Regions from separate parts of the Rhizobium sp. G187 genome, predicted to be linked through region 4. Evidence: riboswitches for the same ligand, from Rfam matches in the RefSeq annotation. Region 4 holds a riboswitch; each other region holds the start of a gene.
The links. Region 4 has a riboswitch for cobalamin ahead of ACSV9I_RS06395 (aromatic ring-hydroxylating oxygenase subunit alpha). Riboswitches for the same ligand answer to the same signal wherever they lie in the genome.
Positions count from the first base shown of each region.

Region 1: it holds a riboswitch for cobalamin, as region 4 does, so the genes downstream of both, cobU (bifunctional adenosylcobinamide kinase/adenosylcobinamide-phosphate guanylyltransferase) here and ACSV9I_RS06395 (aromatic ring-hydroxylating oxygenase subunit alpha) in region 4, are expected to answer to the same signal.
Region 2: it holds a riboswitch for cobalamin, as region 4 does, so the genes downstream of both, ACSV9I_RS19420 (ABC transporter ATP-binding protein) here and ACSV9I_RS06395 (aromatic ring-hydroxylating oxygenase subunit alpha) in region 4, are expected to answer to the same signal.
Region 3: it holds a riboswitch for cobalamin, as region 4 does, so the genes downstream of both, bluB (5,6-dimethylbenzimidazole synthase) here and ACSV9I_RS06395 (aromatic ring-hydroxylating oxygenase subunit alpha) in region 4, are expected to answer to the same signal.

Region 1 is NZ_JBPUGM010000001.1:860,839-868,722, reverse strand. Features, by position in the region: gene ACSV9I_RS04150 (copper chaperone PCu(A)C) at 1-305, shown strand, start outside; gene ACSV9I_RS04145 (hypothetical protein) at 384-659, opposite strand; gene ACSV9I_RS04140 (flavodoxin domain-containing protein) at 757-1,395, shown strand; gene crcB (fluoride efflux transporter CrcB) at 1,452-1,829, shown strand; gene ACSV9I_RS04130 (RluA family pseudouridine synthase) at 1,922-2,911, shown strand; gene ACSV9I_RS04125 (HAD-IA family hydrolase) at 2,908-3,561, shown strand; gene ACSV9I_RS04120 (ATP12 family chaperone protein) at 3,674-4,480, shown strand; gene ACSV9I_RS04115 (hypothetical protein) at 4,542-5,282, shown strand; cobalamin riboswitch at 5,371-5,739, shown strand; gene cobU (bifunctional adenosylcobinamide kinase/adenosylcobinamide-phosphate guanylyltransferase) at 5,866-6,396, shown strand; gene cobW (cobalamin biosynthesis protein CobW) at 6,400-7,476, shown strand; gene cobN (cobaltochelatase subunit CobN) at 7,478-7,884, shown strand, end outside.
Region 2 is NZ_JBPUGM010000008.1:25,068-32,951, forward strand. Features, by position in the region: gene speB (agmatinase) at 238-1,212, shown strand; gene ACSV9I_RS19400 (extracellular solute-binding protein) at 1,289-2,422, shown strand; gene ACSV9I_RS19405 (ABC transporter ATP-binding protein) at 2,513-3,607, shown strand; gene ACSV9I_RS19410 (ABC transporter permease) at 3,604-4,488, shown strand; gene ACSV9I_RS19415 (ABC transporter permease) at 4,496-5,287, shown strand; cobalamin riboswitch at 5,575-5,807, shown strand; gene ACSV9I_RS19420 (ABC transporter ATP-binding protein) at 6,043-6,837, shown strand; gene ACSV9I_RS19425 (ABC transporter substrate-binding protein) at 6,855-7,814, shown strand; gene ACSV9I_RS19430 (FecCD family ABC transporter permease) at 7,869-7,884, shown strand, end outside.
Region 3 is NZ_JBPUGM010000001.1:410,587-418,470, forward strand. Features, by position in the region: gene ACSV9I_RS01910 (LTA synthase family protein) at 1-328, opposite strand, end outside; gene ACSV9I_RS01915 (NAD+ synthase) at 663-2,345, shown strand; gene ACSV9I_RS01920 (TolB family protein) at 2,410-3,243, shown strand; cobalamin riboswitch at 3,282-3,471, shown strand; gene bluB (5,6-dimethylbenzimidazole synthase) at 3,515-4,264, shown strand; gene ACSV9I_RS01930 (DUF2865 domain-containing protein) at 4,215-5,276, opposite strand; gene ACSV9I_RS01935 (acyl-homoserine-lactone synthase) at 5,366-6,007, opposite strand; gene ACSV9I_RS01940 (helix-turn-helix transcriptional regulator) at 6,129-6,878, opposite strand; gene ACSV9I_RS01945 (NADP-dependent malic enzyme) at 6,980-7,884, opposite strand, start outside.
Region 4 is NZ_JBPUGM010000002.1:319,585-327,468, reverse strand. Features, by position in the region: gene ACSV9I_RS06405 (BA14K family protein) at 88-543, opposite strand; gene ACSV9I_RS06400 (hybrid-cluster NAD(P)-dependent oxidoreductase) at 825-1,910, opposite strand; gene ACSV9I_RS06395 (aromatic ring-hydroxylating oxygenase subunit alpha) at 1,912-3,156, opposite strand; cobalamin riboswitch at 3,257-3,458, opposite strand; gene ACSV9I_RS06390 (DUF6656 family protein) at 3,763-4,365, shown strand; gene ACSV9I_RS06385 (DUF6656 family protein) at 4,599-5,195, shown strand; gene ACSV9I_RS06380 (GGDEF domain-containing protein) at 5,226-6,305, opposite strand; gene ACSV9I_RS06375 (L-threonylcarbamoyladenylate synthase) at 6,521-7,540, shown strand; gene ACSV9I_RS06370 (FAD-binding oxidoreductase) at 7,537-7,884, shown strand, end outside.

The sequences.
Region 1 (7,884 bases), on a different contig from region 4:
GTGGTTTCATCACCGTGACCAACAAGGGTGATGCTGACGACCGCCTCGTGTCAGCAACCTCCGAGCAGGCGGGGGAAGTTCAGCTTCACGAAATGAGCATGCAGGGTGACGTGATGAAGATGCGGCAGCTGAAGGATGGCATCACAATTCCGGCCGGCCAGACCGTCGAATTGGCGCCGGGCGGCATGCACATGATGTTCTACAAGGTGGTAAAGCCCTTCAGGCAAGGTGACAGCGTTCCGGTAACCTTGACCTTTGAAAAGGCAGGACAGGTTGAGGTCATGCTGCCGGTCGGCGCGCGCTAACCATCGCAAATCGGCGACGACTTCACATTCGCGGCCATCATGGGCCGCGAAGGGGCGGGGTCAAGGCCCCGCTTTATGTCAGGTCACCGAGTTCTTGTAGGCCTCGATGGTTTCCTTCAAGGTTGATTGCTCGAAGCGCTTCTGGCTCGACGTCAGAAAGTAGAGCGCGAGGGCTGGCGGCTGCACCACGTTGACCAGGGCCCTTAGCCGTAGGTCCTCGCTCTGCGATGCCTGTTCGGCCAGCAGTCGAGTATGTTCCTCCGCATAGGATGTTCTTCCTGTACGCAGTGGTGCTTTTACAGGCTCCATAGCATAGGCGGCGGTATGTGCTGAGACTGTCACGACCTGGGTCATCGTTGTTTTCCAGATATTATGTAATGATATTAGGATAACACGCGGTTATCTATGCATCTTTAAGTCGTTCCGGTCGGTTTTATTAAATCTGTAACCAATGAATTTCGAGGATTGCGCCTCCGGATTTGTCCTGAATCAAGTCGTTATCATGCCGTCAGCGCTACATTTTTTGCATCTGACGCACATGGAGGATGTCTGGATGATGATATTGGTTGGCTATGTTTCGATTGAAGGTCAGACGCGCAAGATTGCAGACAGTATTGCTGGAGAGATTGAAGCTGCGGGAGAAAGGGCATTGCTTTTCGACATCGCCTCACTTGAGGAATACGCCGTTGGACATCCCGAAGCCGCGATCCTCTGTGCGCCGATCCATGCTGGGAAGTACCCGACCGTGTTCCGTGACTTTGTCATGCGAGAGGTGCCCTGGTTGAGCACTGTGCCGACGTCTTTCGTTTCTGTAAGTCTTCTGATCGCAAGCGATGTCGAGGCGGAGCGTCAGGAGGCACGAGGGTTTGCCGATCATTTCGTTGAAGAAACCGGATGGCGGCCAGCCATGACCCATCACGCAGCCGGGGCCCTGCGGTACCGCGAATATGATTTCTTCAAGCGCTGGATGATGCAACGCATGGCCAGAGAGAGACACGCTCCCACGGATGCCGACGAGGATCACGAATTCACCGATTGGGTGGCGCTCAAATCCTTTGTCGGGACCTTTCTTGCTGCGGCCAAGGCTTGACGCCGACCTGCGGCAGGGGTTTGAAGGCTCTGGTCCTCTTTTGTGCCGGAGACTTCATGTTCAATGTTCTGCTCGTTGCCTTTGGTGGCGCCTTGGGCTCCGTGTGTCGCTACCTGACGGGATTGGCGATGACGCGGCTGCTTGGGCCTGCCTTTCCCTGGGGAACGTTGACGGTCAATGTTGTCGGCTCCTTCGCGATCGGCTTTCTCGCAGAACTGTTTGCGCGCAAGTTTGATGCCTCAATGGAGCTACGGCTCCTGCTCATTGTCGGCTTCCTCGGCGGTTTCACCACCTTCTCTTCCTTTTCGCTGGATACGCTGGTGTTGGTCGAGCGGGGGGCTACACTTCAGGGGATGGCCTATATCGCTGGCAGTCTTTTGCTGTCCTTTGCTGCCGTCTTTTCAGGTCTTAGCCTGGGGCGTAGCCTGTTCTGAGCGACCTTTGTCTCATTTCGCTTTCCCTTTAGGGCCGAAATCTACTAAAGGCACGGAACGAGGGCTTTGCCCGCAAGGATGAAAGAAGACTGATGGCTGGCATCGAACATATCACCGTCCAGGCTGACGAGGCGGGCATGCGGCTCGACCGTTGGTTCAAGGTCCATTACCCGGGCCTCGGATTCGGTGCGTTGCAGAAACTGCTGCGCTCGGGTCAGGTCCGCGTTGATGGCGGCCGCGTCAAGACAGATGCCCGAGTTCAGCCCGGTCAGGTTGTGCGCATTCCACCCATGGATGTCGACGCCAAGAAGACCGGCCCGATCGCCAGTCACGACTTGAAACATGGTGACGACCACGAACTTCTGTCGCGCATGCTGCTGCATGAGGACGAAAAGGTCTTCGTGCTGAACAAGCCCGCCGGCCTTGCTGTGCAGGGCGGTTCCGGCCTCAACCGTCACATTGACCAGATGCTGGAAGCCTGGACCAGCAAGCGGGGTGAAAAGCCGCGCCTCGTGCACCGCCTCGACCGCGATACCTCCGGCGTCCTGGTCGTCGCCCGCACGCGTGGCGCCGCCCAGAAGCTGACGGCGGCCTTCCGCGAGCGCGACACCAAGAAGATCTACTGGTCTCTGGTCAAGGGCGTGCCGCGCAAGCTGGAAGACAAGATCTCGACCTGGGTGGTCAAGGACCAGACCGACGAGGGCGACCGCATGCGGGTCTGCCGTCATGGTGAAGAGGGCGCCGACCACGCCGTCTCCTATTACCGTGTAATCGATACCGCGGCCCAGAATCTCGCCTGGTTGGAGATGGAACCCTATACGGGGCGCACCCATCAGCTGCGCCTGCATGCGCTGCATATTGGCCATCCGATCATCGGCGACCCGAAATACTTCATCGACGACCACAACTGGGATTTTCCGGGCGGTGTGCAGAAGCGTCTGCATCTGCATGCACGCTCCATCGATCTGCCCCATCCCAATGGCGGGCGTCTCAAGGTCACGGCACCCCTGTCGCCGCATATGGTTCAGACCTGGAACCTGCTCGGCCTCGACCAGCGCGATGGTGACAGGGACGACGAATGAAGCTGGTTCTCTTTGATTGCGACGGGACGCTGGTCGACAGCGCAGGCCTGATCCATGAGGTCATGCGCCACAGCTTTATGGCCTTTGGCAAGCCGGAGCCGGCATTCGAGACGACAAAGTCGATCATCGGACTGACGCTCGATATTGCCATCGCGCGCATGGACGGCAAGCCCCATGCCGACGATGAGGCTGTTGCCATGGCGGCGCACTACAAATCGATCTTTCGAGACGTGCGCGAGACGTCCGGCTTTGGCGAAACCATGTTTGACGGCATGCGCGCCGTGCTCGACACGCTGATCGCCCGCGACGACATCTTGCTCGGTGCCGTGACCGGCAAGTCGAGGCGTGGGCTCGAGATCATTCTGGAGGGGCACGGCTTGAAGGAGCGTTTCCTGTTCAACCGTACCGCCGATGATTGCCCTTCGAAGCCGCATCCGGCCATGGTCGCCGAATGCTGCGCCGAGGCGGGTATCGCACCGCGCGAGACGATCGTGATTGGTGATGCGATCTATGACATGCAGATGGCCAAGGCTGCCGGCGCCACAGCAATCGGCGTGTCCTGGGGGTATGCTGACGTCGACAACCTCTGGAAAGCCGGCGCTGACGCCGTCGTGACCCAACCGGCCGACCTTCTGGCCTATATTCACTAGGCTGTCTCGGGTGGCGCAAGGTCGCCCGACATGCCCTATCTGATTGTTGTTTCGCATTTCCGGACGCAAACCCAACAAGGCGCTTTTGCTGGAAATGCTCGAGGAGACTGACATGCGTGACGAACTCAGCCAGGACATCTTTGGCACATTCGTGCCGGAACCCAGCCACGCAGATCCTGTCCGGCGGGCGCAGATCCAGATGAAACACCCGCTGCCGAAGCGGTTCTACACAAACGTGACGATCGGTGAGAACGAGGGCGGTTTCGCTATCCTGCTTGATGGCAAGTCCGTAAAGACGCCGGCCAAGAACGCCCTTGTGCTGCCGACCCTGGAGGTTGCCGAACTGGTGGCTGCCGAATGGGCAGGGCAGGGCGAGGAGATTGACCCTGGCACCATGCCGATCACGAGACTGTCCAACACCGCCATTGACGCCGTCAGTCAGAGCCTTGATGCCGTTTTTGACGAGATCGTGCTTTTTGCCGGTTCGGACATGCTTTGCTACCGCGCCGAGGCCCCAAAGGAACTCGTTGAGCGCCAGGCTGCGCGCTGGGACCCCGTGCTGGCATGGATCGCCGAGGCGCATGCAGCGCGCTTCATTCTGGCAGAGGGTGTGATCCACCAGGCTCAGCCATCTGAGGCCATCTCCGCATACGCCGCGGCGCTGGAACGGCATCGCGACGCGTTTGCCCTGTCGTCTATCAATGTTGTCACGACGCTGACAGGGTCGGCTATTCTCGGTCTCGCCTTTGCCGAAGGCGCCTTTGATCTCGACGATGTCTGGTCGCTTGCCCATCTCGATGAAGACTGGACAATCGAACATTGGGGGACGGATGCCGAGGCCCAAGCAAGACGCGAAAGCCGTTACCGGGAATTCGCTGCTGCGGCGTCGTTGTTTACGGCCCTTCAGTCGCGGGATTAACCGGTCGATAACTATGATGGGCTGATGCTCTGGCTGGTAGAATCAGCAGCCAGGGACCGAAATGCTCGCCCGCAGCTTCCGCTCGATCATTGCGCTCGGGCTCATGCTTTGCCTTTCCTCCTGTATCGGCTTGCCGAATGCGGGGACCGGCAGGCCGCTCGTCTACAATATCCGCAGCGTCAGCGTGATGGCGAATGCCACTCTGCCACTTGATCTGCTCAGCAGCGTCGATCAGCGGGTGGGATCGGCGATTGCTGCAACCCGCCCGCCGCAAGGCGCCCAAAGGGTCGTTCTTCTCGTTCGTATCGATCGCCTGGACAAGGGTGATAATGCGCGCCGCCGCATGGACCGCGCCCGCTTTACGGTGACCGCCACCTCCGTCGAAACTGGCGAACCGGTGGCTGAGGGCCAGCTGGTGGCCAACGCGCCGACAGACGATCCGCGTTATGCCAATGAGGCTTTGGCGGAGGAGATTGCAGCTCGCATCCGTTACGCCTTTTCGCTGAAAACACCGCAGGTTAGACGGCTACCCCCACAACGGACGCTGTCGACCCGGCTGATGGATCAGATCGCGGCTTGGCCTGCAAAACCTGCAGAGGCAGCACGCCCTGACGCCCGCGCGCCGACCTTGCCGACGAAGGCCCCACTGCCGCCTGCCGCAAACGGAGATGCGCCCGTTCAGGCGCCACCGCCACGCGCTGCGGCGAGGCCTCCCAGCACGGTGACGGATGGCGCCAGCGGAGCCGTCCGACTCGGTAAAGGCTGCGATGCGACCACCAACCCGAACTGCCTCGCGCCATAGCGCTGAATGCCTTCCCTGTGACTGTTTGTCCTCATGTGGACGCGCCAACCCATGTCGTCGGCGTGATTGACTTGCGCGTTGGGGCCGCCTAATTCTGATGTCGGATGGTTTTCGGATCGCAGGAATGCAATCCGGAAAGCAAAAGGGAATGCGAGGACATGGACCCAGGTCGGGCATGTCGAACGCAGCCGACCCCGCGACTGTATTGCAGCGAGGGTCTCCTATCCGGATGAAGCTGGGCGGGCAGCATACGCATGGTGCGTTCGTTGCTCCGTTCTTCGCCAAAGCCGGAAAAGCCACTGGGGTGGCGACACGATCAGCCGGGGCAGGACGCCTCTTTCTCTACGAATCGTCCGCTCTTTCGTGTCGCCTCTAAACTCCGGGAAGGCGAGGGAGACCCGTTGGCTAAGCGCCACGACCTGTGAGCCAGGAGACCTGCCATCCGGCGGACATGGTGTCCACATTGGGGAAATTTCCCCGTTGCCAGCACGGAGGTTGTCGTGGCGACGTTTCAGATGGGCTGTCCCTGCCGGGGCCGTCGACGGTTTGCGCGCGCCATAGGCTCCCTCCACGGAGGACGGCCATGAGCGGCCATGATCGGCTCTCCACACTGGTGCTTGGCGGCGCCCGGTCCGGCAAATCGCGTTTTGCCGAAGGATTGGCGCGCAAAAGCGGGCTTAACCGCATCTATCTTGCCACCGGCCGTGCCTGGGATGACGAGATGCAAACCCGCATTGAGACCCACAAGGCAGACCGCGCCGGCGATGCCTGGACGACGCATGAAGAACCTCTCGATCTGGTCGGTGCACTGAAATTGCTCGATCGATCCGACAGCGTCATCCTCATCGATTGCCTGACGCTCTGGGTCACCAATCTGATGATGGAGGAGGGGCGAGACGTGGATGCCGAGGGCGTAGCTCTTGCCGCGCTGCTCCCGAAACTAAGCGCTTCCATCATCCTTGTTTCCAATGAAGTCGGTCTCGGCATCGTGCCGGAAAACCGGATGGCTCGTGCCTTCCGCGACCATGCCGGCCGCCTCCACCAGTCGATCGCCGTAGAGGCGACAGACGTCTATTTCGTTGCGGCCGGATTGCCGCTGAAAATGAAGGGTTGAACCATGTTGCAGAAGAAGATCCCCGCGACCGTTATCACTGGCTTCCTCGGTGCGGGCAAGACCACCATCATCCGCAACATGCTGATGAATGCTGGCGGCAAGAAGATCGCTCTCATCATCAACGAATTCGGTGATCTTGGCGTGGATGGCGACGTGTTGAAGGGCTGCGGCGCTGACAATTGCACGGAAGACGACATCATCGAACTGACCAATGGCTGCATCTGCTGCACGGTTGCAGACGACTTCGTGCCAACTATGCAAAAGCTGCTCGATCGCGATGTAAAGCCGGATCACATTGTCATCGAGACCTCGGGCCTGGCTCTGCCGCAGCCGCTGGTCGCCGCCTTTAACTGGCCGGACATTCGCACACGTGTGACCGTCGATGGCGTCGTCACCGTGGTCGATAGTGCCGCCGTCGCGGCGGGCCGCTTCGCCGATGATCATGACGCGGTCGCGGCACAGCGTGCCGAGGATGACAACCTCGACCATGAAAGCCCGATCGAGGAACTGTTCGAGGATCAGCTGACCTGTGCCGATCTTATCGTTCTCAACAAGACCGATCTGCTCGACGCCACTGGCATTGCTGCCGTGCGCGCCGAGGTGACCGGTCGCACCAGCCGCAAACCTTCGATGATCGAGGCGAAGAACGGCGAAGTGCCCTCGCTCGTCCTGCTCGGGATCGGCGCCAGCACTGAAGACGATATCGACAATCGCAAGTCCCATCATGAACTGGAGCATGAGGCGCTGCATGCCTCTGGCGCCGACCACGATCACCACCATGATCACGATGAGTTCGAAAGCTTTGTTCTGAAGCTGGGTGAAGTCTCCGATCCCTCGGCCTTTATTGATCGGCTGAAGCCTGTCATCGAGAAGCACGACATTCTTCGCCTCAAGGGTTTCATCGACGTGCCCGGCAAGCCCATGCGCCTCGTCATCCAGGCCGTCGGAACTCGCGTCGACACGTATTTCGACCGCCCCTGGACATCTAGCGAAAAGCGCGAAACGCGCCTGGTGGTGATCGGACTGCATGAATGGGATTTCGCCTCGGTCGTTGAGGACGTCGAGGCAGCCGCGGCCTGATATGCATCTGCTTCTTGCCCAGAAGGGGTCGATCAGCGACGGCGACGAGGCAATCGACCTCGGCCAAACGGCCGGGGACGTTCTGTTCCTCTCGGCGGCGGACACGGAATTGGCAGCCGTCGCCGCAGCCGTTGCTATAAGGGGTGACGAGACGTTTTCCTGGCGGCTTGCGAGCCTGATGGCGTTGAAGCACCCGATGTCGGTCGACACCTATATCGAGCGAACCGCGCGCCATGCGCGGCTGATCGTGGTGCGGGCGCTCGGCGGGGCAAGCTATTTTCAGTATGCGCTGGAGGCTCTGCATGCGGCAGCGCGAAGGTCCGGTGCCGCCATCATCGTCCTGCCAGGTGACGACAAGCCCGATGCCGGGCTGGAGCCATTTCAAGCCTGCATGGAGCAGGATCGACA
Region 2 (7,884 bases), on a different contig from region 4:
GATTTTAGTGGTGACGTGCGTCGATAGGCTGTAAATAATCCGCCTAAAAAATAGGCAATTTGCGGTAATTTTGTACGCATCTCAGGCTTATATTTGAACAAGTAAACACAAAAAATCGAAACATGTGATAATATACGTCGACATGTTTCGTGTTGCTGTTGATGCATTGTTGTCAGGCGATCTCTTCGTGCTAGCTTAGCCCCTCAATAACAGCAGGCAAAGCTGCATGAGGACTGCATGAATTCTGGCGATTTCCAACCTGTTTCCGGTTTCGACTTACCCCGTTTTGCGGGCATCGCCACCTTCATGCGTCTGCCATATGTCACGTTCGAAGACCCCCGCATTTCCGAAGTTGAGATCGGATTGATTGGCGTTCCCTGGGATGGAGGGACGACGAACAGGCCCGGACCGCGTCATGCACCCCGCCAGCTTCGTGACTACTCCACCATGATCCGCAGTCGGAACGGGGTAACGAGATCCAAGCCTTTCGAGCTGGCGCGCTGCGCCGATCTCGGCGATGTCGGTCCAAATCCCGCCGATGTCCAGGATTCGATGGATCGCATCACCGCTTTTTATTCCAAGGTGGTCGATGCCGGCATCCTCCCCTTGAGCGCTGGCGGCGACCATTTGTGCACGCTGCCGATCCTGCGGGCACTGGCGAAGGATCGCCCTCTCGGCATGGTACATTTCGACAGCCATACGGACCTCTTCCACTCCTATTTCGGTGGCTTCAAATATACCCATGGCACCCCCTTCCGCCGTGCGGTGGAGGAAGGCCTGCTCGATCCCAAGCGTGTCTGCATGATCGGCATCCGAGGCCCTGCCTATGATTTCGAGGACCGCGATTTCGCCGATGCCGTTGGCATCCGGGTCATCCCGATCGAAGAGTTTCACGCCCGCGGCGTCGAGGACGTCATGGCCGAGGCCCGCGAGATCGCAGGCTCTGGCGAAACCTATGTCAGCTACGACATCGACTTCATCGACCCCGCCTTTGCGCCTGGCACCGGTACGCCGGAGATCGGCGGCCCGAACAGTTTCCAGGCGCTGGAAGTCGTGCGGGGCCTGAAAGGTCTCAACATCATCGGCGCCGATCTGGTCGAGGTCTCGCCCCCGTTCGATACGAGCGGTGCGACGGCCTTTCTCGGCGTCACCATCATGTTTGAACTTTTGTGCGTGCTAGCCGAATGCAAGGCACGCAAGCACAGAGCCTGAGACATTCAAAAGAACAAGGACCGGATAACCGGCTGATCGATCGCCATGGGAACCTGACAAAACTGGGAGCATACCAATGACTTTGTTTTCTGCGCCACTGACACGCCGTACCCTCCTGAAAACCTCCGCAGCCGGCGCCGGTCTTTTGGCCGCGCCTGCGCTCATTTCCTCCAGTGCGCTCGCCTCCTCCGGCGAGCTGAACTTCACCGGCTGGGCCGGTTATCCCGGCATGGCGGAAAAAGTCTTCCCCGCCTTCGAGAAGGCGACCGGCATCAAGGTCAACTTCACCGAACAACCTGACCAGGACACGATGTTCGCCCAAGCCAAGATCTCGCTTGAGACGGGCACGTCTGACGTTGTCGAGCCGACGCTCGACCGTGTCTCCGCCTGGAACGCCAATGGCCTGCTGCAGGGCTGGGATACCAGCAAGCTCGCACTCGACAACTACGCTCCGGGTCTGGCCGACGGCTCTGCTGATGAGCTTGCAACAATCGATGGCCAGAAGCTGATCGTGCCCTCCGTCTGGGGTACGGAAGCACTCGTCTACAACACCACCGACTTCCCGACTGAATATGGCAAGGCAAGCCTCGCCGACCTGTTCAACCCGGACAACCAGATCACGGTCCGCGGCCATTCGGCGCTTGCCGCCATAGGCCGCTGGCTCGATGCCGAAGGCAAATTGCCCAAGCCGTGGATCGATGGCTACAAGGACGAAGCCACCATGGTTGAGCTCTGGGACATTGTCCTGGCTGAAGCGATCAAGGCCAAGGGCAACATCGTCCAGTTCTGGGGTGGTGAGAATGATGCCCAGGCTGCCTTCCGCACCAATGGTGCCGTACTCGGCCTCTGCTGGGATTCTACTGGCTTCAATCTGAAGAAGGAAGGCGGCTACAGCTACGTCGCTCCGAAGGAAGGCGCGTTTGCCTGGAACCAGGGCCTTGTGCTTCTGAAGAATGCAAAGAACGTCGAGCAGGCGCATGAATTCGCCAAATGGGCGTCGACCGCTGAAGGCTCCGCCCTTTGGGCCACCGCCTTCTCCGCCAATCCCGTCGGCAAGGGCGGTATCGACCTCATGGATCCGGCCGTTTCCGAATTCTACAAGGCCAGCTTCCCCGGCGATGCCGTGAGCAAGCTTTACTGGTGGCCGAGCCAGGCCGCCTGGTTCCTCGCCAAGCGCGGCGAGTATGCCGACAAGTACAAGGCTGCTTGAGCGTTTTGAAAGATCATGCCGGCCGCCTTGGCGGCCGGCATAGGAGCCAGATGAGGCCCGCGCCGGGCCAAGGGGAATGAACCAGACGCAATGAGTGCCAGTGTCGAACTTCAAGATGTATGTGCCGATTTCGGCCCGTTCCGCGCCGTCGACAACGTGTCGCTGTCGATCAGGGCCGGTGAATTCTTCTCCTTTCTCGGTCCGTCCGGATGCGGCAAGACAACCATTCTGCGCATGGTCTCGGGTTTCATATCGCCGACTTCAGGCACGATCCGCATCGGCGGCAAGGACATGCAGGGGCAGCGCCCTAATCAGCGCCCGACGGCGCTGATCTTCCAGAACCTCGCTCTCTTTCCGCTGATGCCGATCTGGGAAAACATCGCCTTTGGCTTGGAAGCGAGAGGCGTCGACAAGAAGGCGCGGCGGCAGAAGGCCGAGGAACTTCTGGCACTGGTCGATCTGCCGAATGCAGCCGACAAATCTGTGAGCCAGCTTTCCGGCGGCCAGAAGCAGCGCGTGGCGATAGCCCGCGCGCTTGCCGTCGAACCATCCGTCATGCTGCTCGACGAGCCGCTGTCGGCGCTCGATCTGAAGCTGCGCCAGCATATGCGGGCTGAATTGCGTGCGATCCAGAAGCGCACCAATGTCACCTTCATCTACATCACCCATGACCAGGGTGAGGCGCTTGCCATGTCCGACCGGGTCGCGGTCATGTCTCATGGCAAGCTGCAGCAGGTCGCAGTTCCCCGCGAAATCTACAACAATCCCGCAAATGGCTTCGTCGCGACCTTCGTCGGCGAAACCAACTGTTTTACCGGTACGCTCTCTGCCCGCTCCGGTGCCGTCGGCGACTTCCAGACCGAGAACGGTGTTTTCCGCGGCAAGCTGGGGGTCGACATCGATAACGGCGCCAAGCTCTATGTCCGACCGGAGCATGTGCGCCTGGATGCACGCGCCACGGATGGCAACACGATTGCGGTAGAGGTCACGGATATTGCCTTTGAAGGCAATTTCATCTCGATCAAGACCGCGGATGCCTCTGGCCGGACAATCGTCTCCGAAATCCGCAATGACGGCTCAGTCGCCATACCGGACCCCGGCGCCCGGCTGTTTGCCAATTTCGAGATGGACCACGCCTTCATTCTCGCCGATGAAACCACCACGAGCGCGGCGGAACCGGCATGAAGGATCTTGTCGAACGCTACGGTGCTGGCCTGACGCTCATCATGTGCCTGCTGGTCGCCTTCTGGCTCCTGCTGCTCGTCATCGTGCCAAACCTCTATCTGTTCGAAAACTCCTTCAGACCCTATCTGCCGGTACAGGAAATGGGCGGCCCGAAGGATGTCTATACACTCAAGAACTACCTGACCTTCTTTCAGAGCCCGATCCACATCTCGGTCTTTATCTGGACGGTCCTCTATTCCTCGATCGTGACCGCGATCTGTTTCGCCATTGCCTATCCGCTCGCCTACTACCTGTCGAAAAAGGCATCGCTCAAGAGCCTGCCGACCATCTTCCTGCTGCTCACCATTCCGCTCTGGGTCAGCGAAATCATGCGCTCCTTCGCCTGGTTCATCATCCTGTCGCTGAAGGGACCGCTCAACTACATCCTGCTCGATATCGGTCTCATCGAACGCCCGATCCGCTGGATGACTGGTTTCCGCAGCGTGATGATCGGCCTCGTCTACACCTATGTCCTGTTCATGCTGTTCCCGGTCTACAATGCGATCCAGTCGCTCGATACGAGCCAGATCGAGGCGGCGGACGATCTGGGTGCATCCTGGTGGCGCATCCACTGGCGCGTGATCCTCCCCCATGCCAAACCGGGCATCGCTTCTGGATCCGTGATGGTCTTCATGCTCTCGGCCGGGTCTATCCTCGTGCCGACGCTGCTCGCGTCGACCAATTCGCGCTGGTTCACGGAAATCATCCAGCAATGGATGTTCGAATCGCTCGACTGGAATACGGGCGCGGCCTACGCATTCCTGCTTCTGATCCTGTGCACGCTCTTCGTCACCGCCGTGATGCGGATCTTCCGCGTCAAACTGTCCGACATTGCGAAGTGAGGCCGGCATGACCCAGAAATCCGACTGGCTGTTTCGCGTCTATCTCGTAATCTTCCTTGCCTATCTCTTGCTGCCACTGGTGGTCATGGGCGGCGCCGCCTTTAACGACACGCGGTTTCCCTCCGTGTTTCCCTGGCAGGGATTTACCCTGCAGTGGTTTGTCGAATTGTGGAACGATGCTCGCCTGCTGAACGCCTTCAAGAACACCTTGCTGGTTGCGCTCGCTGTCGTCGCGATCTCTGTCCCGATCGGCACCGCCGCTGCCATCCTCGTCAACAATCTCGGCGGCACGCTCCGATCCACACTCTATGGAATGATGGTCGCGCCCGTGCTCACGCCCGGCGCCGTCATCGGCATATCGACCCTGCTGTTCTGGAATTCGCTCGGCGTGGCCCCCGGCCTGCATCTCGCGGTCCTCGGCCAGGCCTCCTATATCTCGGCCTTCGTGATGTTGTTGGTCCTTGCGCGCCTTCAGAGTTTCGACCGCTCGCTGGAGGAAGCAGCCCTTGATCTCGGTGCAAGCCATATGATGGTTCTGCGCCGCATTCTTCTGCCGCATCTCTACCCGGCACTGGGTGCTGGCGCCGTTATCGCTTTCTTCCAGTCGATCGAGAACTTCAACGTAACGCTCTTCACACGCGGCCCCTACGATACCTTGACCGTCTACGTTTTCTCGAAGGTCCGAAGTGGGATTACGCCAACGATCAACGCGCTCTGTGTCATCCTGATCGCCGCGACCCTGCTCGGCGTCCTGATTATCGAGATCCGCCGTCGCAGCGTGGGCCGTCCTCAGGCTTGACCTCCAATCGACCTCCGGCACAGGTAGGAACGGCGCCTGATCTCCGGCTGGCTTGCTGAGCTGGCCCGGAGATGCCACTTCCGCAGGCGGCGGATTGGCGACTGTCTCTTACTGGGGGGATCGGACTGCACTACCCGCGTTTGCCCGGTGTTTCTCCAGGCTTTCATCGTCTGAGACGGCACGCGCCTAAGCACGGGAATTTCCTTGCACTCGCATTGTAATGATATTACAGAACGCAGGAATTGATTGATGCGCAGGTGAGGGGCTTGACCAGCAGAGCTTTGGCACCCTATTCAGAAGGGGACGGTTCCCTCATCGGATGACTTCGAGGGGATTAATAGGGAACACGGTGAGGACGACCCATACAGGGACCAAGACCGTGGCTGCCCCCGCAACTGTAAGCGGATTGCCGTTCATCCTGGTGGCGTGAGAGCGCCAAGCCACTGCGAAGTTTCGCGGGAAGGTTGATGATCTGCACATATCCGTGAGCCAGGAGACCTGCCGTCAAGAGAAATGTAACTGCAGCGGACGGGGTGTTCCGATGGATCTGAATGGAAAATTGCGCTGGTCGCCAGCGCATGAAAAATTTGCCATTTCGCCTCCCGGTCAGTCCTTGGGGGGAAAGTCGTGGCAAGTCTCACATATCACCAGCTAATCCATTGCCCGGGATGCTGTGGCATCGGCATGGCTGACATGGTTCGCGCGCGGATGCCTTGGACCCCGCTGCCCCCTGACACCAAGCAGGGGCGTCTCTAATGAGCTGTGACACGCAAGGAGTTGGTATCCAGGTCTCAGATCTCGGCTGGGGGCCGGATGCCGCACGCTTTCTCATCCGTGACGTCAGCTTCGCTCTGAAAGCCGGCGATCGATTGGCTATTATTGGTCCGAATGGAGCAGGCAAGACCACCCTGCTTCGCTGCCTCTACCGTGGCCTTATGCCCCGAGAAGGTCGGGTTCATATTGAAGGCGAAGACATCTGGCAGATGCAGGCCCGGCGCGTTGCCCAGAAAGTTGGCGTTGTTCTGCAGGAGATGCCGGCCGACTTTCCATTCAACGTCCGCGATGTCGTGATGATGGGCCGAATTCCGTGGCGTACCGGGCTATCCGGCTGGACGGCCGAGGATCGCGACCAGGTTGATCACGCGCTCGAACACTTGAGCCTGGCGGATATGGGCAAGCGGCAGTTCTCGACATTGTCGGGTGGTGAGAAGCAGCGGGTGCTCGTCGCCCGCGCGCTGGCGCAGCAGCCGCAGATCATGATCCTCGATGAGCCGACAAATCATCTCGACATCCGACACCAGCTCGAGATTCTCGACCTCCTGGGACGGCTGAAGCTGACCATTATCACCACCTTGCACGACATCAATCTGGCAACCGATTTTGCCACCCATGTGGGCTTGATGAATGCCGGGTCCCTGACGGCTTTCGGCGATCCTAAATCGGTTCTGACCGAAAAACTTCTGTCTCGTACCTTCGGTGTGACGGCCAATCACAGAGCCGATGATCACGGCCGATTGTCCGGCTTCTCATTTTCCCTTGCCGCTTCCTGATTTTGAAAGGGTCTCTCATGCCTGCCGCCTTGTTCTCCCGATTGGTCTTCGGTGTTGTCGCCACGTTCCTCGCAACCAGCGCACTGGCGGCTCCGGTGACGGTGAAGAGCTGCAATCGAGAAGTCACCTTCGACGCGCCGCCAAAGCGTGCCGTTTCAAACGACGTCAATCTGACCGAGATGATGCTCGCCTTGAAGCTACAGGATCACATGGTCGGCTATACGGGTGTCTCGGGATGGAAGACGCTGGATGAGACCTTGCGTGAAGGCGTGAAGGAACTCCCGGAGCTTTCGCCGAAGTACCCGACCAAGGAAGTGCTGCTCGACGTGGACGCTGACCTTTACTTTGCTGGATGGAACTACGGCATGAAGGTTGGCGGCGAGGTCACCCCCGAAACGCTCGAACCGTTCGGCATCAAGGTCTACGAATTGACCGAATCCTGCATCCACATCATGGCGAAGAACAAGCCGACGATGGAGGACATGTTCACCGATATCATCAATCTTGGCCGGATTTTCGCGGTCGAAGATAGAGCAGAGGCGCTGGTTGCCGGTTATCGTGCGGGCCTTGATCAGATTACCACCCGCATCGGTGCGATCGAAAAGCCGACGCGTGTCTTCGTCTATGATTCCGGCACGGAGAAGCCCTTCACGTCAGGTCGTTTCGGTATCCCGACAGCCATGATCGAAGCCGCCGGCGGGGTGAACATCATGGATGATGTCGAAAAAAGCTGGACGGAAGTCTCCTGGGAGCCGGTTATCGAGCGCAATCCGGAAGTCGTGGTGATCGTCAATTATGGCGATGTGACCGCCGAGCAGAAGATTGCTTTCATGAAGGAGAACCCCGCCTTCAAGGCCATGGACGCCGTGAAGCAAGACCGCTTTGTCATACTCGAATATGTTGAAGCCACGCCCGGTCCGCGCAACATTGACGCTATCGGCCGACTTGCCGATGCCTTCCATCCGCGCAACATGTAAACCGCTCTGCCGGGGCCGCTGTCGCGGCCCTCTCTGCGTGCGAACGGAATTTCCATGCCCCATACCAAGA
Region 3 (7,884 bases), on a different contig from region 4:
CGGAGAATACGGCGACAGCCAAAAGCGGCTGTGCAGCAACCATGGCCGGCAGAAGTTCGAATATTTGCCGACCGAAGAGCAGGTCGCTCGGATAGAGCGGGTCAGACAGATACTGCTGTTTTTGGCCGGAGAAGAAGGCCGGAAGGACGGCCATAGGGACGACGAGAACCGCCGACTGCAACGAGCGACCCAGCAGGGCGTCGAGCGCCAGGATCGCCAGCGCGACGACGCCGACCGCAATCATGCCCGGCCGCATCGTCGACGTCAGATAGGGCAAAATGTCGGCTGTATCGCCGCGGGCAAACCATTCGCTCGCAAAGACCGCCATAAGCGCCGTGAGGGTAACCAGGGTCAGCTGCCCGGCGATCCGGATGACCTTGGCGCCTGCCCGATCGCCTCGTGCAGCGACGTCACCCGTCGAACCGAAGCTGGTCACCAATGATTTTGCGTTGAACTTTTCCAAGGCTGTCTCCGGAGGGCAGGCAGACGACACGAATTCTTTCTTTAGCTGTCACATAACCGTCATGAATGCCACATGAACTATGATGGTTACCTCGGTGTTCCCAGTGTAATTTCGACGGATTTTCCGGTCGCACCATTTCCCGCGCGCAAGCGCGGCGGGTGACGTTGCGAGATCGTCTGCAAGCGGGTAAACCGACTTCATGAGCGAACCGAAGAAAATCTCAGATGTCCTGCGCATTGCCGTTGCGCAGCTCAATCCCACGGTCGGCGATGTCGCCGGCAATCTCGCCAAGGCGCGCGCTGCGCGCCAGGATGCTGGCAGCCAGGGGGCTGACCTCCTGTTGCTGACCGAGTTGTTCATTTCCGGCTATCCGCCGGAAGACCTCGTTCTGAAGCCTGCCTTCCTGCAGGCTTGCCTTTCAGCCGTCGAGCAATTGGCGAAGGATACGGCGGATGGCGGTCCTGGCGTTATCATCGGCTTCCCTCGTCTGGGAGAGAAAGGCCGACACAATTCCGTGGCTATCCTGGATGCGGGACGCATCCTTGCTCTGCGCGACAAGATCGACTTGCCGAACTATGGCGAATTCGACGAGAAGCGGGTTTTCGTCGAGGGCGAGATGCCCGGCCCGGTGAATTTCCGTGGAGTGCGCATCGGTGTACCGATCTGCGAGGAGATCTGGAATGATCTCGGTGTCTGTGAAACGCTCGCCGAGACAGGCGCGGAGATCCTGCTCGTGCCGAACGGTTCGCCCTACTATCGTGGCAAGGTGGATGTTCGTCATCAGGTCGTGCTTCGCCAGGTCATCGAAACTGGTCTGCCACTGATCTTCGCCAACCAGTTGGGCGGACAGGATGAGCTGGTATTCGACGGCGCAAGCTTCGCCTTTAACGGCGACAAGTCGCTGGCCTTTCAGATGAGCCAGTTCGAAGAGACGTTGTCTGTCACCACCTGGAAGCGGACAGCCGAGGGATGGCGCTGTGACGAGGGGCCGATGTCTAAGATCCCCGAGCGTGAGGAAGCGGATTACCGCGCCTGTGTTCTCGGGTTCCGGGATTATGTCAACAAAAACGGCTTTAAGAGCGTGGTTCTGGGGCTCTCCGGTGGCATCGATTCCGCGATCTGTGCGGCGATCGCCGTCGATGCGCTGGGGGAGGAGCGGGTGCGGACAATCATGCTTCCCTACCGCTATACGTCGGAAGAAAGCTTCGCCGATGCAGCAGCCTGTGCGAAGGCGCTTGGATGCCATTATGACATCGTGCCGATCGCAGATCCGGTTGAGGGCTTCCTCTCAGCGCTTTCGGACATGTTCGAAGGCACGGAGAGCGGCATCACCGAGGAAAACCTGCAGAGCCGGGCGCGTGGCACCATTCTCATGGCTGTTTCGAACAAGTTCGGCTCTATGGTGGTAACGACCGGCAACAAGTCGGAGATGTCGGTTGGTTATGCGACGCTGTATGGCGATATGAATGGCGGGTTCAACCCGATCAAGGACCTTTACAAGATGCAGGTCTATGCCTTGTCCGCCTGGCGCAACAGCCATGTGCCGCCCGGTGCGCTCGGACCTTCTGGGGAGGTCATCCCGGCCAACATCCTGTCCAAGGCGCCATCCGCCGAGCTTCGTCCGAACCAGACAGACCAGGATTCGCTGCCGCCCTATCCGGTGCTCGATGACATCCTTGAATGCCTGGTGGAGCGGGAAATGGGCGTCGACGAGATCGTTGCGCGTGGCCATGAGATTGCAACGGTGCACCGGGTCGAGCATCTGCTCTATCTGGCGGAATACAAGCGTCGCCAGTCCGCACCCGGCGTCAAGATCACAAAGAAGAACTTCGGCCGAGATCGCCGCTATCCGATTACCAATCGCTACCGCGATCGTGACTGAGCAATAGCAGACGGCACGCGTACAATAGAGATTCGGGCGCTTGTCCCGGCAGAAAGATGGTGTGATGCGCAGTTCGGTTGAAATCTATGATATGGAAACCCGAACCTCGACCGTGGTCTGGGAAACAGATCTTCTGGTCGAAGCACCAAACTGGTCGCCGGACGGTTCGTATCTGCTGATCAATGGTGATGGACTGCTGCATCGGATCTGGCTTGATGAAGATAGCGAGCCGGAAGAGGTCGATACCGGTTTTGCAATTCGCATCAACAATGATCACGGCATTTCGCCCGATGGTTCCATGCTGGCGATCTGCGACAGAACACTGGTTGGTCAGTCCTGTATTTATGTCCTGCCGGCCGAAGGCGGCATGCCGCGTCAGGTGACGAAAAACATGCCCTCCTATTGGCATGGCTGGTCACCGGATGGAAAGACGCTTGCCTATTGCGGCATCCGTGATGATATCTTTGACATCTACACCATCCCGGTCGATGGCGGAGACGAACTGCGTCTGACACAGGGTGAGGGACGCAATGATGGTCCTGACTGGTCGGCGGATGGCGAATGGATCTACTTCAACTCCAGTCGCAGCGGGCTGATGCAGATCTGGCGCATGCGCCCTGACGGCCGTGACGTGCAGCGCCTGACAAACAGCGATTCCGGGGACTGGTTTCCGCATCCGTCGCCGAACAACGACAAGGTTCTCTATCTTTCCTATGCGCCAGATGTCTTCGACCATCCGCGCGACAAGGATGTCAAACTCTGCCTGATGGATATGGACGGCAGCAATCAGGAAGTTCTTTTCGAACTCTTCGGCGGGCAAGGCACGATCAATGTGCCGAACTGGTCTCCCGATGGCGGAGCCTTTGCCTATGTGCGCTACTTCCCGGAAAATCCATAGGCCAGGCCAGACTTCTTGCGCGCGCCTCCAATCAGGGTGTAAGCCTTGGGCTGTCAGGTGCCCGCGCAGGCGGGAGAATCGGGAAGTCGGTGCAATTCCGGCACGTGCCCAACGCTGTAAGGCTGACGTTCACGCGGGGGAGACCCAGCCACTGGTCGGAATGATCGGGAAGGTTGCGTGAAACGGAGGACGCCGAGTCAGAAGACCGGCCTGACATCATGGACTAGCCCGCGCGGACGGCGGGCGGTTGCGCATTGTTGGGGACCAAGCGATGCACGACGCGTACCGGGGCGCACTAGCGCCCGCATCCTCATTTTCCGAAGCCGAACGCGCCGCGGTTTATCGCGCCATACATACAAGGCGCGATGTGCGGGACCAGTTTGTCTCCGATCCCTTGCCGGATGACTTGGTGATGCGTCTGCTGGACGCTGCTCACGCGGCGCCATCCGTTGGCTTCATGCAACCCTGGGACTTCATTCTTGTTCGCGATGCAGCGCGCAAACGTGCTGTTCGCGAAGCCTTTGAGAGGGCCAATCGCGAGGCCGCCGCGATGTTTCCTGAGGAGAAGCGCGCGATTTATGACAGCCTGAAACTGCAGGGCATAGAGAAGGCACCCCTCAATATCTGCGTGACCTGTGATCCCGGCCGTGCTGGGCCTGTCGTTCTCGGTCGCACCCACAATCCGCATATGGACGCCTATTCAACCGTCTGTGCCATCCAGAACCTCTGGCTTGCTGCGAGGGCCGAGGGTGTCGGGGTTGGTTGGGTCAGCATCTTCCACGAGGAGGATGTGAAGGCTGTGCTCGGTATTCCCAAGCATATCCATATCATCGGCTATTTGTGCGTCGGCTTCGTCGCTGAACTTTATTGCCAACCCGAACTGGAAGTCAAAGGCTGGCGCAGTCGGTTGCCGCTCGGCAGTCTCGTGCATCTGGATGGTTGGGACGAGCCAGGTTTTGCTTCTGACGCGGTCATTCCTGCAATGGTTGAGGGCCGGGCTGGGCAGGATTCCGAAGGTTGATCGTGCCCTTGTCGGGCGGCAGGAAGACCGGCCCAACCTTGCGTGCGCCGAGCGCCGCTTCGTCGAGATCTCGCTCTGGTGCTGGAATCGACTTGTTCTGCAAGCTGACAGAGGGGGCGCTCAGCTGGCGGATGGACGTTTGCGGTTCAGCTTGTTTGGCGATGCCCGCACCACTGCCGCGATTGCTGGAGAAGTTGCAGGAACAACTCTCATCACGGCCGCGGCTGCGATAAGCAAATGCTGACGGCAGGTCGCGATATGACTGGCCAGTCGCCACAGAGATCATGTCTGCGGCATCTCCTTGAAGGGGGGGCTGATAGAACAGCTCTGTCTTTACGCCCGGACACATGTTCTGGCACAGGGTGGCGTCACGCTCGAAATAGGTCGCCGAACTCTGTGACGAAATGGGGAAGAAGCCACCGTCGCAGGTCCGGACGCAGAGCGTTCGGACATTGCCGGTCGGCAGGAGGCGCGGTTTTTCGAATTGCCCAAGATTCTTACTCGCCCGATCAACCTCGGGGACTGTATCGAGGTACGGCGTCCGCACGTTCTGCTCGTCTGTTTCGATGCCTTCCAGGCTACAGCCATTGGCGACGAGTTCGTCGATCCTTTGCTCTCGCGTTGGCTGGCCGCGCAATTCTTTCAGTTTTGCGGTCAGGATCGAGAGGTTCTCTTCCATTCTATCGATGGACTTGGCGATGTCGCCACAGTCGCTACCGCCATCTGGGCGGACCTGAATGATCGAGGAGTTCAAGCAGCGAAGCCGACGCTGATCCTGGCGGACCCTTCTCAGTTCGAGGTTTTGCTGGGCGACGGCACTGGCATAACGTGCGGCGGCGACTGGATCTGCGGCCTGTTGCACGGCCTTGTGGAAATTGGCCTCCAAAGTGCGGCAGACATCGGCAAGGGCGTCGCTGCCCCCCATCGTCAGGCCGACCAGCAAGATCAGGGGAAGAATCCGTCGTTTGGCCACGCCGACACTTTCGGTAATGAACGTATTGCTGTGCGCCATTCAATAGGCGTTGATGCATACGTAGCAGTGGCCGACACTAAAATAAACAAGTCGAGACGACCGCCCCAAAAGAGGCGGCCGTCGCACCATCACGCAGCCCGGGCGGCGTTCAGTGTCATCGGTTCTTCGAGAACCGTACCATCGATCTCGGCGACGATCTTCATGCGTTCCAGCAAGTCTTCGCTGACCTCCCAGGCAACCGCCACGGCCTGAACCGAGCCGATCCGGTGTGGTGCAGCAATGCGCTCTCCAGGGCATCCCATGCGCTTGAACATGCGCTCAAGGAAAACGTCAGTCACGGTCACGATATGCGAGAGGCCGGAGGCAAGACCAAGCTCGCCCACGCCGCACATCAGTTCGGCAGCGGCGATCGTGACCTGATTGCTGGCACGGTCCTGCGAGATGTCTGGGTCGATGCAGAACCGACTTGATTCCCAGATGTCTGCGGCGCGGATCTCAGGCCCGTCGCCGAGCAAGATCGGAAACGTGTCATCCAGCATGTTCGGGCCGAGCGTTGGCAAGAGGCGGAGTGACCCGCGAAGTGCACCATTATCGCCATAAGAGAGGACGTAAAGCGGGTTGGCACGGTCGTAACTGTCGATCTCCCATTCTTCCTGGACGGAGACGTCCCAGCCAAGGAGATCGTGGAAGACCTTTTTCCGCAGCCGATGCATGGCATCGATGTCGGAGGGAAATTGGTGACGGCGGGAACCGTTAATGATCCTGATCATGCGCTTGCTCCTTCGTTGAGAATGGAACAACAAAGATGACTTTTGGTTCCTGGTTTTGAAACTGGCGGTGGCGACAGCTTTCAACTCTGCAATCTGTGATAAGATCGACGCAACCCTGCGTTTACTGTTCGGGCCTTTCGATTAAGCGAGGAATGAGGCCTTGCCAGACAGCTTCTGCCACCGCCTGCGAATTGTTTACGACGTCCAGCTTTCTTCGGGCATTCGCCATGAAATATCGGACCGTTCGCTCGGTAATTCCGAGAATCATTGCCGTTTCCCAGTAGCTCTTGCCGCCGGCAATCCAGGCCAATGTTTCGCGTTCCCGTCTGGTAAGCCGGACAGCGGTAAGGTGCTTCTGGGGGTGAATCTCGACTGAACGGGTCAATCTCGCGTGAAAAATCGCAGCAAGACTGGCGATGTCTCGATCGTTCGCCATGCGCCATGCCGCAATGTCATCAATGGAGGGTGAGGGGATCACGATCAGGCAGGCATGATGCCCGGCACTGGTCAGCAGTGGATAGACAACGGCAGCCACAGGCTGGGACTGTGACAAATCCGGTTCGCCCCGTGTCCGCCGCTCGACAAAGGGTGACCAATCAATTGTCGTCGGTTCCAGTGCCGAGAAAAGTGCCGCAACATGCGGTAAATGCCGCTGTTCGCGCAGATTTCGCGACAGACGCCGATGGTCTGCGGTGGGGTAGTGATGGAGGCGGATGACATCCAGACGGCCCTCGGCCAGGCTGCCATCGAGATAGACGAGCAGTCTTGCCGAGAATGCGGAATGGAGCTTGATCAAAAACGCAGCCGGGTCGGGAGCCTCCTGGCTCTCCAACCACATGCGCACGTCGAAATAGACTTCGTGCTGAACCATAAACTGGCCCCTAAATTTCAAGGGCCCAGTGTAATGCTTCGGTTCTGAAAATAACTGGCACGAATTCCGGCCTGGGCGATGCCGACGGTTCTCAAGAGCAATCAGACGACAGGCTGAGACGCTTCGACCACGGCGAGCGCTGCCATGTTGACGACGCCGCGCGATGTCACCGAAGACGATAGTACATGCGCCGGCATGGCGGCCCCAAGCAATATTGGGCCGACATGCAAAGCATCCATCATAGTGCGAACGATTCCGAGCGAAATGTTTGCCGCATCGAGGTTCGGGAAGACGAGGAGGTTTGCTTCACCCGTCAGCGTACTGTCGGGCATGGCACGTTTCCGCAAGACTTCCGACAAGGCCGAGCCACCCTGCATTTCGCCGTCTACTTCGATCTCTGGCGCTTCCGCCCGGATGATTTCAAGGGCTGCCCGCATCTTGCTGGCGCTGGCCGAAGGGCGAGAGCCGAAATTGGAATGCGACAGGAGTGCGGCCTTCGGAGTGATCCCGAAGCGGCGGATTTCGTGGGCCGCCATGACCGTCATTTCGGCAATTTCTTCCGCGGTCGGATCGTCGGTGACGAAGGTGTCGGTCAGGAAGATGGCGCCGCGCTGGGAAATCAGCAGGCTAAGGCCCGAGAAGTCACGCACGCCCGAACGCTTACCAATGATATGGCGAACGTCCTTTACATGGCGGTCGTAGCGTCCCTCGACGCCGCAGATCAGCGCATCGGCATCGCCGCGCTTGACGGCAAGCGCGCCAATGACGGTGGTGTTGGTGCGCACGATCGTGCGGGCGGCTTCCGGATTGATTCCTGCACGGCCCACAAGCGCAAAATATTCATCGACATAGTCGCGATAACGCGGATCGTCTTCCGGATTGACCAGCTGGAAATCGACGCCGGGACGAACCCTGAGACCGTAGCGCTTCAGGCGCGTCTCGATAATTTGCGGACGGCCAATCAGGATCGGTTCGCCGATCCCGTCCTCAAGCAGGACCTGGGCTG
Region 4 (7,884 bases):
AAAGCCACCTGCGGCAGTTGCTGCAGGTGGCCTCGTAGAAGACATCATCAAGCCTGTGCCGGGCTTACGCCCGCCACATCAGACCACTCAATAATAAGGGGACAGGCACTGCTGACGCGGGCCGTTATACGGCTGGAAGGTGTTGGAGTAGCGGTCGTAGGACCGGTACCGGACCGCACACCAGTCGTAGTGGCGCGGATTGAGACCAGCAGACGGCGCCACCGGACGCGGCTGGCTGGCAATGGCGCCACCGATGATCGCACCAGCCGCAAAGGCTGCCAGCGGATACCAGTAGCCATTGTGATAACGATAACCGGCGCGGCGATCACGATAGCCGCGGTGACCGCGATAATAGCCGTGACGTTCGTAACGATCATAACGCTCGTAACGGTCGCGACGATACTGAACCTGCGTTGCTTCCGAGCTGACGCTGACCGGTGCGTTTGGGCGAACAACGGTCGCTGCCTGAGCCGGCACGAGGCTGCCCAGCGCCATCACGGCTGCGAGCGCGAGGGTTGCGGTATGCTTCAATGCAGTCTTCATGATATTTCTCCCTGCATGTTTTCGAGATCTCTACGCTTGCGAGAGCTTCGCGCTGATCTTGACCCGAGGTTATCGGCCACCGCCTGAACTGAGGATTAACATCCTATTCACCAGTTTTCACGGTGGATCACGAAACCTGGCGTGCGCCAGCCCTGTTTAACGGCGAGAACAGCCGGATGTTCCATGCATATCGGGAGAAACATGGAGGGCAGCAGCCCTCCAGTCAGGCGTATCGAAGGCGGCGATGCCGGACCGCCGCCTTCACATGAAGGAATCTTGTCTCAGGCCTCGATCTCGATGTCGCCTTTCGGGCGCGAACAGCAGGCAAGGATGTAGCCCTCGTCGATCTCGTCGTCGAGAATGCCGCCATTGTGGTCCATCTCGACCTCGCCGGACAGCTTCATCACCTTGCAGGTGCCGCAAAGGCCAGACTCGCAGGCTGCGCCGATGCGAACGCCGGCGGCACGCGCCGCCTGCAGCACGGTATGGCCCGGCGCACAAAGACCGTCCTTGCCCGACATGGCAAAGGTGACCTTGGTTGCCGCTTCGCCGTCCGAATGGTCGGCGACCACGATCGGCAGTTCCGGCTTGACTGGCTGGAAGGCTTCCTCGTGATACTGCTTCATGTCGAAGCCGGCGCCTTCAAGCGCTTCACGAACGGTTGCCATGAAGGGCGCCGGTCCGCAGCAGAACACGGTGCGCTCAAGGAAGTCAGGCGCCAGGAGTGCGATCTTCGCCTTGTCGATACGACCCTTCAGGCCCGACCAGAGCTGGCCGCGCGACACTTGCTCGACAATGAAGCCGAGCGTGAGATGCGGCATCTCGCGCGCCTTGGCCTCCAGCTCCCAGCGAAAGATGATGTCATCAGGGGAGCGGGCACAATTGAGGAAGGTGATATCGCTATCGGGTGCCCGATCTGCCATGTCGCGGGTCATCGACACCATGGGCGTGATGCCGGAGCCGGCGGAGATGAAGAGGTATTTCCTGCCCGGGTGCTTTGCATAGGAGAAGTCACCCAGCGGCCCGATCGCCTTCAGCGCCATGCCCGGCTTCAGGTGATCGAACATCCAACGCGTGCCGATGCTGTCGGCCTGCGCCTTGACCGTGACCGCCACCGTATAGGGACGAGACGGGCTCGACGACAGGGTATAGGTGCGCATCACCGGCTCGGGGCCGACAGGGATTTCGAGCGTCACGAACTGGCCGGGCAGATAACGGAACCAGAGGCCGGGCTTGTTCGGCTTGAAGGTGAAGGTCATCACGTCGGGGGCTTCCGGCGTGACGGCAACACACTCAAGGAGATGCTCCCGGTCGGACCAGGGGCGCATCTCATCGACATGGCGATACTGGGTGACGGCGATATTCATCTCACGCCACCGCTGTCAGGCGGGCCTTGTCGCCCTGCAAGCGGTTGATCATGAAGGTCGTGTACCATTCGACGAACTGCATCACGCCGCCTTCGTGGTCCACCGAGTAAGGACCGGGCTCATAGGCCGGCGAGCGGATGCCGAAAGCATTTTCTTCGACGATCGACCGGTCCTGATCATTGGTCATGTTCCAGACATGGGTCAGTTCCTCGAGGTCGTAGTCAACGCCTTCGACTGCATCCTTGTTGACCAGCCAGGTGGTGGTGACGGCGGTTTCCTCAGCCGAGAGCGGCAGCACGCGGAAGGAAATCGCATGGTCGCCAAGAATGTGGTTCCAGGTCGTCGGATAGTGGAAGAGCAGCATGGTGCCGATATGGCTGATCGGGACCTCGGCCGAGAGCGGCTTCTTCACCGCACGCTTGCCGGACATGGTGTAGCTTTCGGCATCCTGGATCAGAGGCATGCGGGCGGTGCGGAACTGGCCGGACGGGTCCATCTTGAACTCGGACGGCAGGCCTGCAGCTTCGCAGCGCGCCCAGTGTTCGGAGATGAACGGGTCGTCGCCTGCACCCTGCACGCCGGTTGCGGTCGGGGCTTCCGGATAAGTGCGGCAGAGCTCCGGGTGATTGCCGGCGCAGTGATAGCACTCGCGGTTGTTTTCCCAGACGAGCTTCCAGTTGCCCTTCTCGATGATGGTGTTCTGGTGGGCAACCTTCGCCTCCCACAGCCGGTGCGGCTTCATGTAGGGCTCGATCGAGGCGCGGACGGGGGCGAAATCGGGGGCATCATTGGCCAGGCAGATGAAGATGTAGCCGGCGACGCTTTCGCAATGCACGGTCTTCAGGCCGAATTCGCTCTTGTCAAAGGTTTCGCCCATCTGGCGGGCAAAGACGAGCGAGCCATCGAGATCGTAGGTCCACTGGTGATAGGGACAGACGAGCTTGGCAGATGCGCCGCGATCCTGGGTGCAGACGCGGTGGCCGCGATGGCGGCAGGTGTTGTGGAAGGCCCGGATGACCTGATCCTTGCCGCGCACCATGACGACGGGATAATCGCCGATCTGTGCGGTGAAATAATTGCCGGCGCGCGGGATTTCGCAATCATGGCCGACAAACAGCCAGTCGCGATACCAGATCTGCTCCATATCGAGCTTGAAGTAATCCTGGTCGATATAGAAGGGCTGCTCAAGGGAGAAACCCTCGCGGCGGTTTTTGAGCTGTCGCAGTATCGTCGCCTGCAGGTCCATGTCGTCCTCGTTTAAGCGCTGGCGGAGAAGAGCGGAGAAGGATCGCCCCGCTTCCTTGGGAAGCGGACCTGACGCATCTCCGGCCGCCCTCCGCGACCTTGAATGTTCGTTTCCCGAGGCTGGTTTCCGGGCTAAGGAGTGGTCCATTCACGGACCGCGCCGGCGCCTTCCCAGGGTTGCCCCCAGTGGCCTTTTGCCGAAGCGCATTCTCCACCACCGTTGCGGGGGCAGCGCCGGATTTTGACCGGCTTCCCGATTTCCACCCTCCCTAGCTGGGCGGCACCTCGAGCTTGGGTTCATCTAATCACACGGTCGAAATTCTCGCCGCACTGCGAAACGACACGGTCGGAAGTGTTTGCGACATGTCGCAACTTCGCTTGTCCAGCGCCCGTGGAGAAATTTTCGTTACTTTACTTGCGTCTAAGCAATGCCGCATTCCGGACGACAGGTCACGATGGCGCAAAATGGCCAACGGCGGAGATGTTTTGAGCTTTTGCGACTGGCAAGCTTCGGGAAACGTGTTTCAGCGATACTATCTGCAAATCGCCATCAATCAGGCTGCGTCGAGCTTTTCTCGCGCGCGTCTGTCAGGGCCGGGATATCGACATGCAGAAACTCAGATATTACGCATCGCCAAAGAAAAGCGACGCGAAGGCGCTGGCCAAGGCACAGCATACCGAGTTCTTGCGCACAGGTCGCATTTCGCGCAGCCGCGAGGACTGGCTGGCAGATGAACGACGCTATCTGACCTATGAAGAAGTTGCCGAGCGAACGGGCAAGCGGCTTGAGGCAGCAGCCGAGACGACCCATGCGCGCATCAACGCGGTGCACCGCGACATCCGCTTTCCAAAACTCATCTTCCACCGCACGCTGAACAACAGCCCGCATCTGGGCTATTGCCATGTGACTGCAGCACGGACGAACTTCGCGCAATATGCCGATGTGCGCTGGGCCTTCTATATCGCCAACTTCGTGGCAGAGCTCGGCGGCAGCGAATCCTTCTTCGACCAGATCCGGCAGAGCTATGCCCGTATGTATTTCGCCGTCGCGATGAAGCCGGAGGCGGAAACCAAGGCAATGGCGATCGACCGGACGGTGCGCGAGAATGGCCTCTTGTTCACCACGCAGGACCCACAGGAAGCTCTGCGTAACGTGTTGATGCTGGGCGCCCGCAACGCGGAATTGCGCAAAATCATTCAAAAGCTCTGAGCGACGGACAGGCCACATTCGCAGCAGCGGTCTCCCTGTTCACCACCAAACATCCGAATTCCGTGGATGTCCGGAGGTCGGGACAGCGCCTGTGCGCAAATTTTCACCACGACGAAAATCGCTCACTTTTTCAGCCACTTTATCCGAAAATTCCCATAACCGAAAATTGCAGTTAACTGTGAAAAGTTACAGTTGCCACCGTTACAGAGGCATCCAAGGGGACATTCTTTCCCATGCAAAAGCATATATATTTCGAGACGGCCCGGACATCGCAACCCGCACGCAACAACAAGGCTTCCGACTACCTCAGACACGGTCCCTTTGCGCAACATCTGGAAGACTGGGTTCCAGACGAACGCCGCTATCTGACTTATGAAGAAGTCGCTGAGCGCACGGGCCGCAGGCTGGAGGCAGCGGGGGTAAAGACACACAAGCAGATCAACAGTTTCCACCGTTCGATCCAGTTTCCGAAGATGATCTTTCACCGGACGCTCGATGAAATTCCCCATCTCGGCTACTGCCACGTCACGGCAGCTCACACGTCATCCCGCAAGTTTTCCAAGGTCCGATGGGCGTTTTACATCGCCAATTTCCAGGCGGAAATCGGCGATGACCGGCAATTCTTTCGTCACATCAAACCGAATTATGACCGGATGTATTTCGCTGTCGCTATCCGCCCCGACAAGGAAGCGAGTGCCATGACCCTTGACAAGAGCGTGCGCGACAACGGCCTGCTGTTCAACACACGCGACCCCAAACAAGCGCTGAAGAACGTCCTGATGCTCGGAGCCCGCGACGAGGCTCTGCGCGCCATCATCGCAAAGATGTGAGCGGGGCCTCGGTGCGCTGATCGGGCTCGATCATGCGCCGAAGCCGCCGACCGGCTTCTTCTTGTAGAGCAGCCAGTCCTTGGACACATAGTCATTGGCGCCGTAGATGGTGACCGTATCGCCGCCATTGGTGCGCGATGTGGCCAGCGCCTTGTCGGCGAAATTGGTGAAATCGAAGGCGTTCGGGGCCTGCTCGGAGAAGCAGATGCCGAAGGACATGGTGAGCTGGCCGAGGCTTCGGCCGCCATTCGAGCCCACCAGCGAACTGGCCTTCAGCTTGGCGCGAACGAGATCGACCACACGGGAGATCTCGTCACGGTCGGATGTATAGAGCAGAAGACCGAAACGGCCACCGTCGAAGCGGCAGGCAAGGTCTCCACCGCCCGACACGGCCTCCAGCACCTTGCCGACCTGGAGAAGGAAGCGCTCGGCCACAGCCGGGCCCATCTGCTCCTGAATGCGGACATAGTCATCGATTTCACCGATTGCGACGCCACACAGCACGGGCATATCGGCATTGGAATAGATCTTGGCGACCGCCTTGTTGAAGGCGCGGCGGCTGGCAAGCCGGGTGACCGGATCGACGAATTTTGCGGCCTCTGCCTCTTCGGCCTCGCGCTGCATGTCGGCCAGCGACGCGGTCTTGTCGACCACGGCCCGCACAACATTGCTGTTCTGATGCGCGCGTTTCTCGGTTGCGGCCTTCAGCATCTTGATCGACTGGCCGAGCGGCGTGCCTTCCAGATCGACCTCGGTCATGATCGACTTCGAGGCATGGCCGATAACGCGACCATAGTCCGTCAGGGAGATCTTTTCCTCGTTAAGCAGCGTGATGAAGTTGCTCATCTCGGCGCGCACCTGGCCGTTCTGGCGGGCCAGCAGGCCATCTTCGTGGTGGTGGGGCAGATAACGGCGGCCCAGTTCGTCGAGCGCTTCCTGCGTCTTGACCTTGCCCAGCGCGATGAAATCGCGAACCAGTTCCGGATTGTTGCCCGAATAGGCTTCATAAACGAGTTCGTAATTGCGCGGCAGGCCATCGATGCCCATCTGGTGCATGGCGGTGGCGACCCGAAGCGCAATGCTGGTGGCAGGATTCTTGACTTGCTGCATCTGATGGTTCCCACTTGAGGCATTCTTGTCCCTTGCATGCCACCTAAACAGAAGACTTCTTTCTTTCAGTTACATCGACAGCTAAAATTGTAAGGAATTCTGCTCCCTTAAATTTCAACGGGCTAAAATTCGTCGGATCACCGCGACAAAAACCCATTTGATCCTCAGGAGCCGAACGCGCTAAGGACGGTGGAAACAAAGCCCGGACGGTGCGAATGGCCAAGATGATTGCAATCGGCGATGTGGGAAGTGAAGCACGGGCAGCGGCAATCGGTGCTGCGGTCACGGTGCTTTCGCACGCGCGACCAATCGCCATACCGACCGAGACGGTCTATGGACTTGCAGCCGATGCCTGCAATCCGGCGGCCATCACCGCAATCTATGAAACCAAGGGACGGCCGCGCTTCAACCCGCTGATCTGCCACATGGCCGATCTTGCCATGGCGGAGACGCATGCGGTCTTTGATCCCTTGTCGCGGCGGCTGGCCGAGCGATTCTGGCCGGGACCGCTAACGCTCGTCCTGCCGCTTCGGTCGACCTCCCCCATTCATCCGCTGGCGACCGCCGGTCTCGACAGTGTCGGGATTCGCGTGCCGGAGGGCTTTGCCGGCGAGCTGATCGCCCGCTTCGGTCGACCGCTCGCCGCCCCCAGCGCCAATTCCTCCGGCCGGATCAGCCCGACAACTGCGGCGCATGTCGAGGCCGATCTCGGCGACAGGATCGAACTCGTCATCGATGGCGGCCCCTGCCCCGTCGGTGTGGAATCGACGATCCTCAAGGTCGAGGACGGACGCATCCGCCTGTTACGGCCGGGCGGCATTTCGGTCGAAGCGATCGAAAGCGTGACGGGCATGTCGGTTGAGCGGCCGAAGGCGGCGGGTACGGCGGCCATTGAGGCCCCAGGCATGCTGGCCTCCCACTATGCCCCGAATGCCCCTGTTCGTCTGAAGGCCGACAGGATCGAGGCCCGCGAGGCGCTGATCACGTTCGGTGGGCGGCGGATCGACGGCGACGACACGGCGGCCCTGGTGCTCGACCTTAGCCCTGCCGGCGACCTTGCCGAGGCAGCGAGCCATCTCTTTGCCTATCTGAAACAGGCCGATGCATCGGGCTCCTCTGGCATTGCTGTCGTATCCATTCCCGACACCGGCCTCGGTGAGGCGATCAACGACCGGCTGATGCGGGCGGCGGCCCCACGCGACATGCCTCTGGAACAGGACGAGAGCCTCGGATGACGCTTGCGAAAACGGATATCAAGACGGACACCATGACTGCAGAGCTGTTGCAGGCCTTCATCGACATTGTCGGCGCTGGAAATGCGCTGACCTCGGCCGAGGACATCCGCCCATATCTCACGGAAAATCGCGGGCTCTATCATGGGGTTTCGGCGCTGGTACTGAAGCCCGGCACGACTGCGGAAGTCTCGTCGATCATGGCACTGGCGAGCCAGAGCGGAACGCCGATCGTGCCGGTCAGCGGCCGGACCGGCCTTGTCGGTGGGCAGGTGCCGCGCGAAGGCGGTCAGGACATTCTTCTGTCGCTTGAACGGATGAACCGGATCCGCGAAGTCGATCCCGTT